Regions from separate parts of the Microbulbifer bruguierae genome, predicted to be linked through region 1. Evidence: riboswitches for the same ligand, from Rfam matches in the RefSeq annotation. Region 1 holds a riboswitch; the other holds the start of a gene.
What was found. A riboswitch is a leader RNA that binds a small molecule or an ion and turns the genes downstream of it on or off. The one in region 1 is predicted to bind thiamine pyrophosphate.
Positions count from the first base shown of each region.

Region 2: linked by a shared signal. The riboswitch ahead of PVT68_RS06780 (TonB-dependent receptor) and the one ahead of thiC (phosphomethylpyrimidine synthase ThiC) in region 1 are both predicted to bind thiamine pyrophosphate.

Region 1 is NZ_CP118605.1:1,241,398-1,245,082, forward strand. It holds gene thiC (phosphomethylpyrimidine synthase ThiC) at 3-1,913, opposite strand; TPP riboswitch at 2,039-2,137, opposite strand; gene safD (sulfoacetaldehyde dehydrogenase SafD) at 2,356-3,685, opposite strand, start outside.
Region 2 is NZ_CP118605.1:1,578,818-1,582,502, forward strand. It holds gene PVT68_RS06770 (hypothetical protein) at 1-199, opposite strand, end outside; gene PVT68_RS06775 (LLM class flavin-dependent oxidoreductase) at 192-1,190, opposite strand; TPP riboswitch at 1,381-1,481, shown strand; gene PVT68_RS06780 (TonB-dependent receptor) at 1,549-3,681, shown strand.

The DNA.
Region 1 (3,685 bases):
CTTCAGCCTTTATGATAAATCTCGGCGCCGAGATCTTTGAACTTGATCGACATTTCTTCCATGCCTCTTTCCGCCTCCTGCTGCTTTGCGTATTCCCTGACATCCTGCGTAATTTTCATGGAACAGAACTTCGGACCGCACATGGAACAGAAGTGGGCGACCTTGCCGGATTCCTTCGGCAAGGTTTCGTCGTGGTACATGCGCGCGCGTTCGGGGTCGAGACCGAGATTGAACTGGTCTTCCCAGCGGAATTCGAAACGGGCTTTGGACAGAGCATTGTCACGTTTGTAGGCGCGGGGATGACCTTTGGCGAGGTCGGCGGCGTGAGCGGCAATCTTGTAGGCCATCAGGCCCTCTTTTACGTCCTCTTTGTTCGGCAATCCCAGATGCTCTTTGGGCGTTACATAGCACAACATGGCACAGCCCATACTGCCAATCATGGCGGCGCCGATGCCGGAGGTGATGTGGTCATAGCCTGGTGCAATATCGGTGGTCAATGGGCCGAGGGTATAGAAAGGCGCGCCGTGACAGTGTTCCAGCTGTTCGTCCATGTTTTCCTTGATCTTGTGCATGGGTACATGGCCGGGGCCTTCGATCATGGTCTGGACATCGTGTTTCCAGGCAATTTCGGTGAGTTCACCGAGGGTGCGCAGTTCACCGAACTGGGCTTCGTCGTTGGCGTCGGCAATACAGCCGGGGCGCAGGCCGTCGCCGAGGGAGAAGCTGACGTCGTAGGCTTTGAGAATTTCGCAGATATCCTCGAAATGGGTGTAGAGGAAATTTTCCTTGTGGTGAGCGAGGCACCACTTGGCCATAATCGAGCCACCGCGGGAAACGATGCCGGTGACGCGTTTGGCAGTGAGCGGCACGTAGCGCAGCAGCACGCCGGCGTGGATGGTGAAGTAGTCAACGCCCTGTTCAGCCTGTTCAATCAGGGTATCGCGGAATACTTCCCAATTGAGGTCTTCGGCGATGCCGTTTACTTTTTCCAGCGCCTGATAAATCGGCACGGTGCCGATGGGGACAGGGCTGTTGCGCAGGATCCATTCACGGGTTTCGTGAATATTCTGGCCGGTGGAAAGATCCATGACGGTGTCACCGCCCCATTTGATGGACCAGACGAGTTTTTCCACCTCTTCCTCGATGGAGGAAGTAATCGCGGAATTACCGATATTGGAATTTACTTTACACAGGAAATTGCGGCCGATAATCATCGGCTCGAGTTCAGTGTGATTGATGTTCGCAGGAATAATCGCGCGACCTTCGGCGACTTCACGGCGGACGAATTCCGGGGTGACCTGCGGCGGAATATAAATACCTTCGCGGGCTTTCTGATAATCGGCTTCGCTCAGCTGTTCGGCGAGCGCGGCGCGCCCCATATTTTCGCGGATGGCGATAAATTCCATTTCCGGGGTGATGATGCCCTGGCGGGCGTAGTGCATCTGGGTAACATTTTTACCCGCTTTGGCTTTACGCGGCGCGGGCAGATTGTCGAAACGGATATGATCGAGACCCTGGTCCGCCATGCGCTTCTGACTATAGGCAGCTTGGCGGGTGTCGAGAATTTCGGTGTCGCCGCGGCTTTCAATCCAATGCTGGCGCAGTTTGGGCAGGCCTTCGCGGACGTTGGGTTTGTAGTCCGGGTCGGAGTATAGCCCGGCGGTGTCGTACACCTGTAGGGGTTCGTTGGGTTCAAATACGGGGTTTTGTTCGTCACCGCCGACGAGGCTTTGGCCGAGGCAGATTTCGCGCACGCCGACTTTGACACCTTCTGTCTCCCCTTCCAGATAGACTTTGCGGGAATTGGGGAATTGCTGGGCGGTGAGGTTATCGAGGAAATTTTTGGCGCGTTCCTGTTGGGCGGCGCGAGTGTTTTTGCTGGTTTTATTCTGTGCTTCGGCGACTTGAGACATGCTTACCCCTTACGTCATTTCCTGACGCTTGCTTCCATTAATGATTCCGTGAATGGATTGCCGGGGTACTGGCGGGGGAGAGAGCGGATTTCGGGCGCGATGATTTCACATGCACACGAACAATAGCGAATTCAGATCTTGTTCCCTACGCGGGGGTTACCCCGATCAGGTTCAACGGATCTCGCGACAGCGATCTCAGCCCAAAGGCACTCCGACAAGTTGGGGCGGAGTATAGGGGAAATTTGAGTGGATGGCCAAGACCATGTTTTTTCATGGTTCTTAACTTGGGCCGTGGCGGTCGGGCACTGGGTGGAAGGTTTCAGGGCCGCTGTAGACCCATCCTTGGGCGCTGCGGCGGCGACGTCCATGTCGCCGACGCTCCTGAAACCTTCCACCCAGTCCCCGCCCTTCGCCTTTCAGTTCGAGCTTCGAATTGGGATGGTTAAATCACCAGTGTTTTCTGGTAACTCATTTCACGAATCGCATAGCGCACGCCTTCCCGGCCCACACCGCTTTCTTTTACGCCGCCAAATGGGAAGTGCTCAGCACGGAAGCCGGGACCGTCGTTGACCGCCAACAGACCTACATCCAGCTGGTTGTAGAGGCGTTTGGCCAGCGCCAGGTTCTGGGTAAATACACCTGCCTGCAGACCAAACGGCGAGTTGTTGATCAGTGAAACCAGCTCCGATTCATCATCAAATTTTCGCAGTGGTACGACGGGACCAAAGGTTTCCTCTGCCACCAGCTCCGCTTCATCGGCAACGTTTTCGAGAATCGTAGGCCAGAGGATATTGCCTTCGCGCCTGTGTCCAAACAGCACCTTGGCACCGGCATCTACTGCAGACGCAATGCGCCCTTCTACTTCGTTGGCAGCAGCCGCGTGAATCAGCGGGCCGACAAAAGTGTCGTCCTCAGCGGGGTCGCCAACCTTGAGTTTCGCGGTGGCGCTCACCAGCTTTTCGGCGAAGGCATCAAACACTTGGCTGTGCACGAACAGGCGCTTGGCGGCAGTACAGCGTTGGCCCGCGGTGGCGAAGCGCTGGTTGATGGTGGCGGCAACAGCGGCATCCAGGTCGGCATCCGGCATGACGATCAGTGGATCATTGCCACCCAGTTCGAACAGCATTTTCTTGTAGCCGGCATTGGCGGCGATGGCATTAGCAGTGGCGGTGCCACCGGTGAAATTGACCGCGTGAATTTCGCGATGCGATACAGCAAAGCTGGTGGCTTCAATGTCCGGGATCAGCATTTGCAGCACGGATTTGTCCATACCTGCGGCGTAGCACAGTTCTACCAGCAGTTCGGCGGAGCGTTTGTTCTGCGGGCCAGGTTTGAACAGGATGGTGTTTCCAGCGGCAAATGCAGGGCCGATTTTGTGTACGGCAATGTTAATGGGAAAGTTGAACGGTGTAATACAGAGCACGGTACCCAGCGGTTTCCACAGGACCACGCCGATTTTCTCGCGCATGGGCGGGAAGGCATCAGAGTCCAGGGCTTCGCCGTTGATATTGCGCGCTTCCATGGCACTGGAAAGAGCGGTGTTATACGCGCGGTCGATTTCTACACGACTGTCGCTGATGGTTTTGCCGGTCTCTTCGGTGATGGCACGGGCCAGATCTTCTTTTCGCTCCAGCAGCAGCTGCGCGAGCTTCAGCAGGATATTCGAGCGTTCGAAGGCTGGGGTTGCCAGCTGCTTGCTGCGCCCTTCCACCAGTATTTGAATGGCTTCTGCCACCTGTTCTTTGGTGTGAAAGTCGTAGGCTTCGATCAAT
Region 2 (3,685 bases), 340 kb from region 1:
ACCCCGGCTGCGCCAGCAGTGCCCAGCCCAACCACACATGGGCCAGCGGCCACAGATCCCAGTAAACATGGCTGTTCCACGGTTCGCCGGTAGCCAGGGCGAAGCCGATCGGAAACAGGTACTTGATAAACAGCGTCCAGGCCGCCAGGAAGAACAGGCAGTGAGCGAGAAACTGCAGCCAGTGACTGCGCTCAACCACCCAAACGCTCCCGCAGCACCGCTGCCGCCAGCTCGAAGGAGTGCAGTCGCGCGGCGTGATCGTAGATTGGCCCGGTCACGATCAATTCCTCCACTCTGGTACGAGCCAGAAAGCGGTCGATCCACGCCGCCACCGATGCCGGCGTGCCCACGGCGGTTTCCGCCAGTGCCTGCGCCACTTGCAAACGCTCCGATGGCGATGCCACAGACTCCGGATCATCCAGCGGCGGTTGCAGCTTTCCCGGCGTACCGCGACGCAGCGCCACAAACTGCTGTTCAATGGAAGTCATCAATCGCCGCGCTTGTTCGTCTGAATCCGCCGCGAATACGTTGATGGCTGCCGCCGCATAGGGTGCCTCGAGAAATGCCGAGGGCTGGAATTTCTGACGATAAAGATACAGGGCCTGATCCAACATCGCCGGTGCAAAATGGGAAGCGAAGGCAAACGGCAACCCCAGCGCCGCCGCCAGCTGGGCACTGTAGAGACTGGAACCGAGCAGCCACACCGGCACCTTTGAACCCACCCCCGGCACCGCGCGCACCCGCTGCCCGGGTTTTTCCGGGGCGAAGTAATGCAGTAGCTCCTGCACATCATCCGCAAAATGGTCCGCCGCGTGCAGCGGATCCCGCCGCAGGGCGGTCATGGTGGCGCCGTCGGTACCCGGAGCGCGTCCCAGCCCGAGGTCGACCCGGTCCGGATATAGCGCCGCCAGTGTGCCGAACTGCTCGGCAATCACCAGCGGCGCGTGGTTCGGAAGCATCACCCCACCGGCCGCAACCCGGATTTTTTCCGTACCGGCGGCGATATACCCCAGTGCCACGGACGTGGCGGCACTGGCCACGCCGATCATGTTGTGATGTTCCGCCATCCAGAAACGGTGGTATCCCCAGGTCTCGGCATGCCGGGCCAGATCCAGGGAGTCCATCAACGCCTGGCGCGCGTCGCCCCGATCCGTAATCAGTGAAAGGTCGAGCAGGGAAAAGTTTCGCATAAACATCCTCAGGGAAACGGTTGCCGAGCTCGCAAGCCGGATCACAAACTTCCTGGCCGGCGCTCAAACAAAGTAAAAATAACAGCCCAAAACAGGCTCGCGATGACAAAGGTAGCGCGATAGCCCATTCGCGGGAACTGCGCAGGTCCCAGAGGTTCTCGCCACTGTGAGCTTCTGCTACCATCGCGCCCGCAAACCTAAGGGGTGGCGTACGCCTGAGATGCTGTTGCACAGCGAACCCTTGAACCTGATCCGGTTAATACCGGCGTAGGAATAGGTACCCAGTGTGGGTTCTCACACTCCCCCCTTTTCACGTCGCACACCGGGTCTCTTTCCTATCGGATGAAGAGAGAGAGCCATGAAGTCACACCCCAGAATAAACACCCTCGCCCGCTGTATCGGCCTCATCGCCACGGCCGGCGCGTCCATCGCCATGGCGGAGCCCGCTGCACTGGAAGAAGTGGTGGTCACCAGCCAGCTGCGCGAGCAAGCGCAACTCGACACCCCCACCAGTGTAAGCGTGCTGGACAGCGTGGCCATCGAAGCCCGCGGTGCGACCAATCTCGAGCAGCTGCTGAATCTGGCGCCGAATGTGAACTTCTCCAGCGGCGCCTCCCGCGGCCGCTTTGTGCAGATCCGCGGTATCGGCGAGCGCAGCCAGTTTATCGACCCGGTGAATCCCTCCGTGGGGCTGATTGTCGATGGCATCGACTTCACCGGCCTCGGTCTTGCCGCCAGCACCCTGGATATGGCACAGGTGGAGATCCTGCGCGGCCCCCAGGGCACGGTGTACGGCGCCAATGCGCTGGCGGGGCTGATCAGCATGACCAGTAATGCGCCCACCACGGAGAACTATGCGCGAGTAGCCGCGGAGGCCGCCCAGTACGGCTCCCACACCCTGTCCGCCGTTACCAGCGGCCCGCTGTCCGAGCAACTGGGCTACCGCTTCGCGGTGCAGAAGCAGCAGTCCGACGGCTATGTGCACAACCGCTATCTCGGCCGTAAGGACACCAACAATATCGACGAGACCGTGGCCCGCGGCAAACTCCGCTATCAGGCGAGCGACGACCTGCAGCTGGACTTCACCCTGTACTATCTGGACGCGGACAACGGTTACGACGCCTTCACCCTGGACAACTCCCGCAACACCCTGTCCGACCAGCCGGGCTGGGACCGCCAGGAAACCATCGCGGGCGCGGTGAGCGGACTCTGGACTGGCAACAACCTGTTTACCCTCAAATCCGTAGTGAGCGCCGCCAGCTCCGACACCGAATACGGTTACGACGAAGACTGGACCTACGTGGGCTTCCACCCCTGGGAATACAGCTCTACCGATAATTACCTGCGCGACCGTGACAACCTGAGTGTGGACCTGCGACTGGTCTCCACCGAAGAGAGCCGGCTGTTCGGCGGCAGCACCGGCTGGGTGGCCGGGGTTTATCTGCGCACCGAGGAAGAAACACTGGAGCGCAATGCCAGCTTTGCCAGCCAGTTCGATACTGACAATGCGGCCATTTATGGGCAGCTGAATACCGCCCTTGGCACGCGTTTTGAACTGATTACCGGCCTGCGTCTGGAGCAACGCCACGCGGATTACAGCGACTCGCTCGCCGTTACCAGCGATACCAGCGAAGACCTATGGGGCGGCAACATCACCCTGCAGTTCAGCGCAAGCGACAACATCATGCTGTACGGCACTCTTTCGCGCGGCTACAAGGCGGGCGGCGTTAACGGTCATATTATTTCCGCCTCGGAAAGTAACCCAGACATTGGCAGTGACACCTTCCTGTTCAATACCGAAAGCATGCTGAACTACGAACTCGGGTTAAAAGGTAACTGGCTGGACAGCCGCCTGCAGGCTCAGGTCGCCGCGTTTTATCAGGACCGCAGCGACGTGCAGGCCAAGCAGTCCATTTTCGATCCGGAGGACTTTTCCTTCGACGATTATCTGGCGAATGCCGCCGGCGGTCACAGCACCGGTATCGAAGCGGAAATTAACTTCCAGGCCAGCGACGCGCTGCAACTGTTCGCCACCTTCGGCTGGCTGAATGCCGAATTCGAAGACTTTGTCAGCAGCACCCATGTCGATGGCCGCGATGACAACACCGGCGAAACGTCACCGGTTGACCTCAGCGGCCGCGACCTGGCCCACGCGCCCAATTTCCAGTACTTCACCGGTGCCGAATACGCACTGACGGACAACCTGACGGCGCGCATGGAACTGGAAGGCAAGGACGACTTCTACTTTTCCAACAGCCACAACGAAAAGTCCACCGCCTACGAGCTGGTCAACGCGCGCCTGACCTACCGCGGTGACCGCTGGGATGTTTCCCTGTGGGGCAGAAACCTCACCAACGAGGTGGTCTACACCCGCGGGTTCTATTTCAGCAACCAGTTCGGTAACAATCCCGCCAACGGCTATGCGCCGGAGGCGTACTACCAGCTGGGCGAGCCTAGAATTGCCGGAGTCTCCGCCAGCTATACCTTTTAATCAG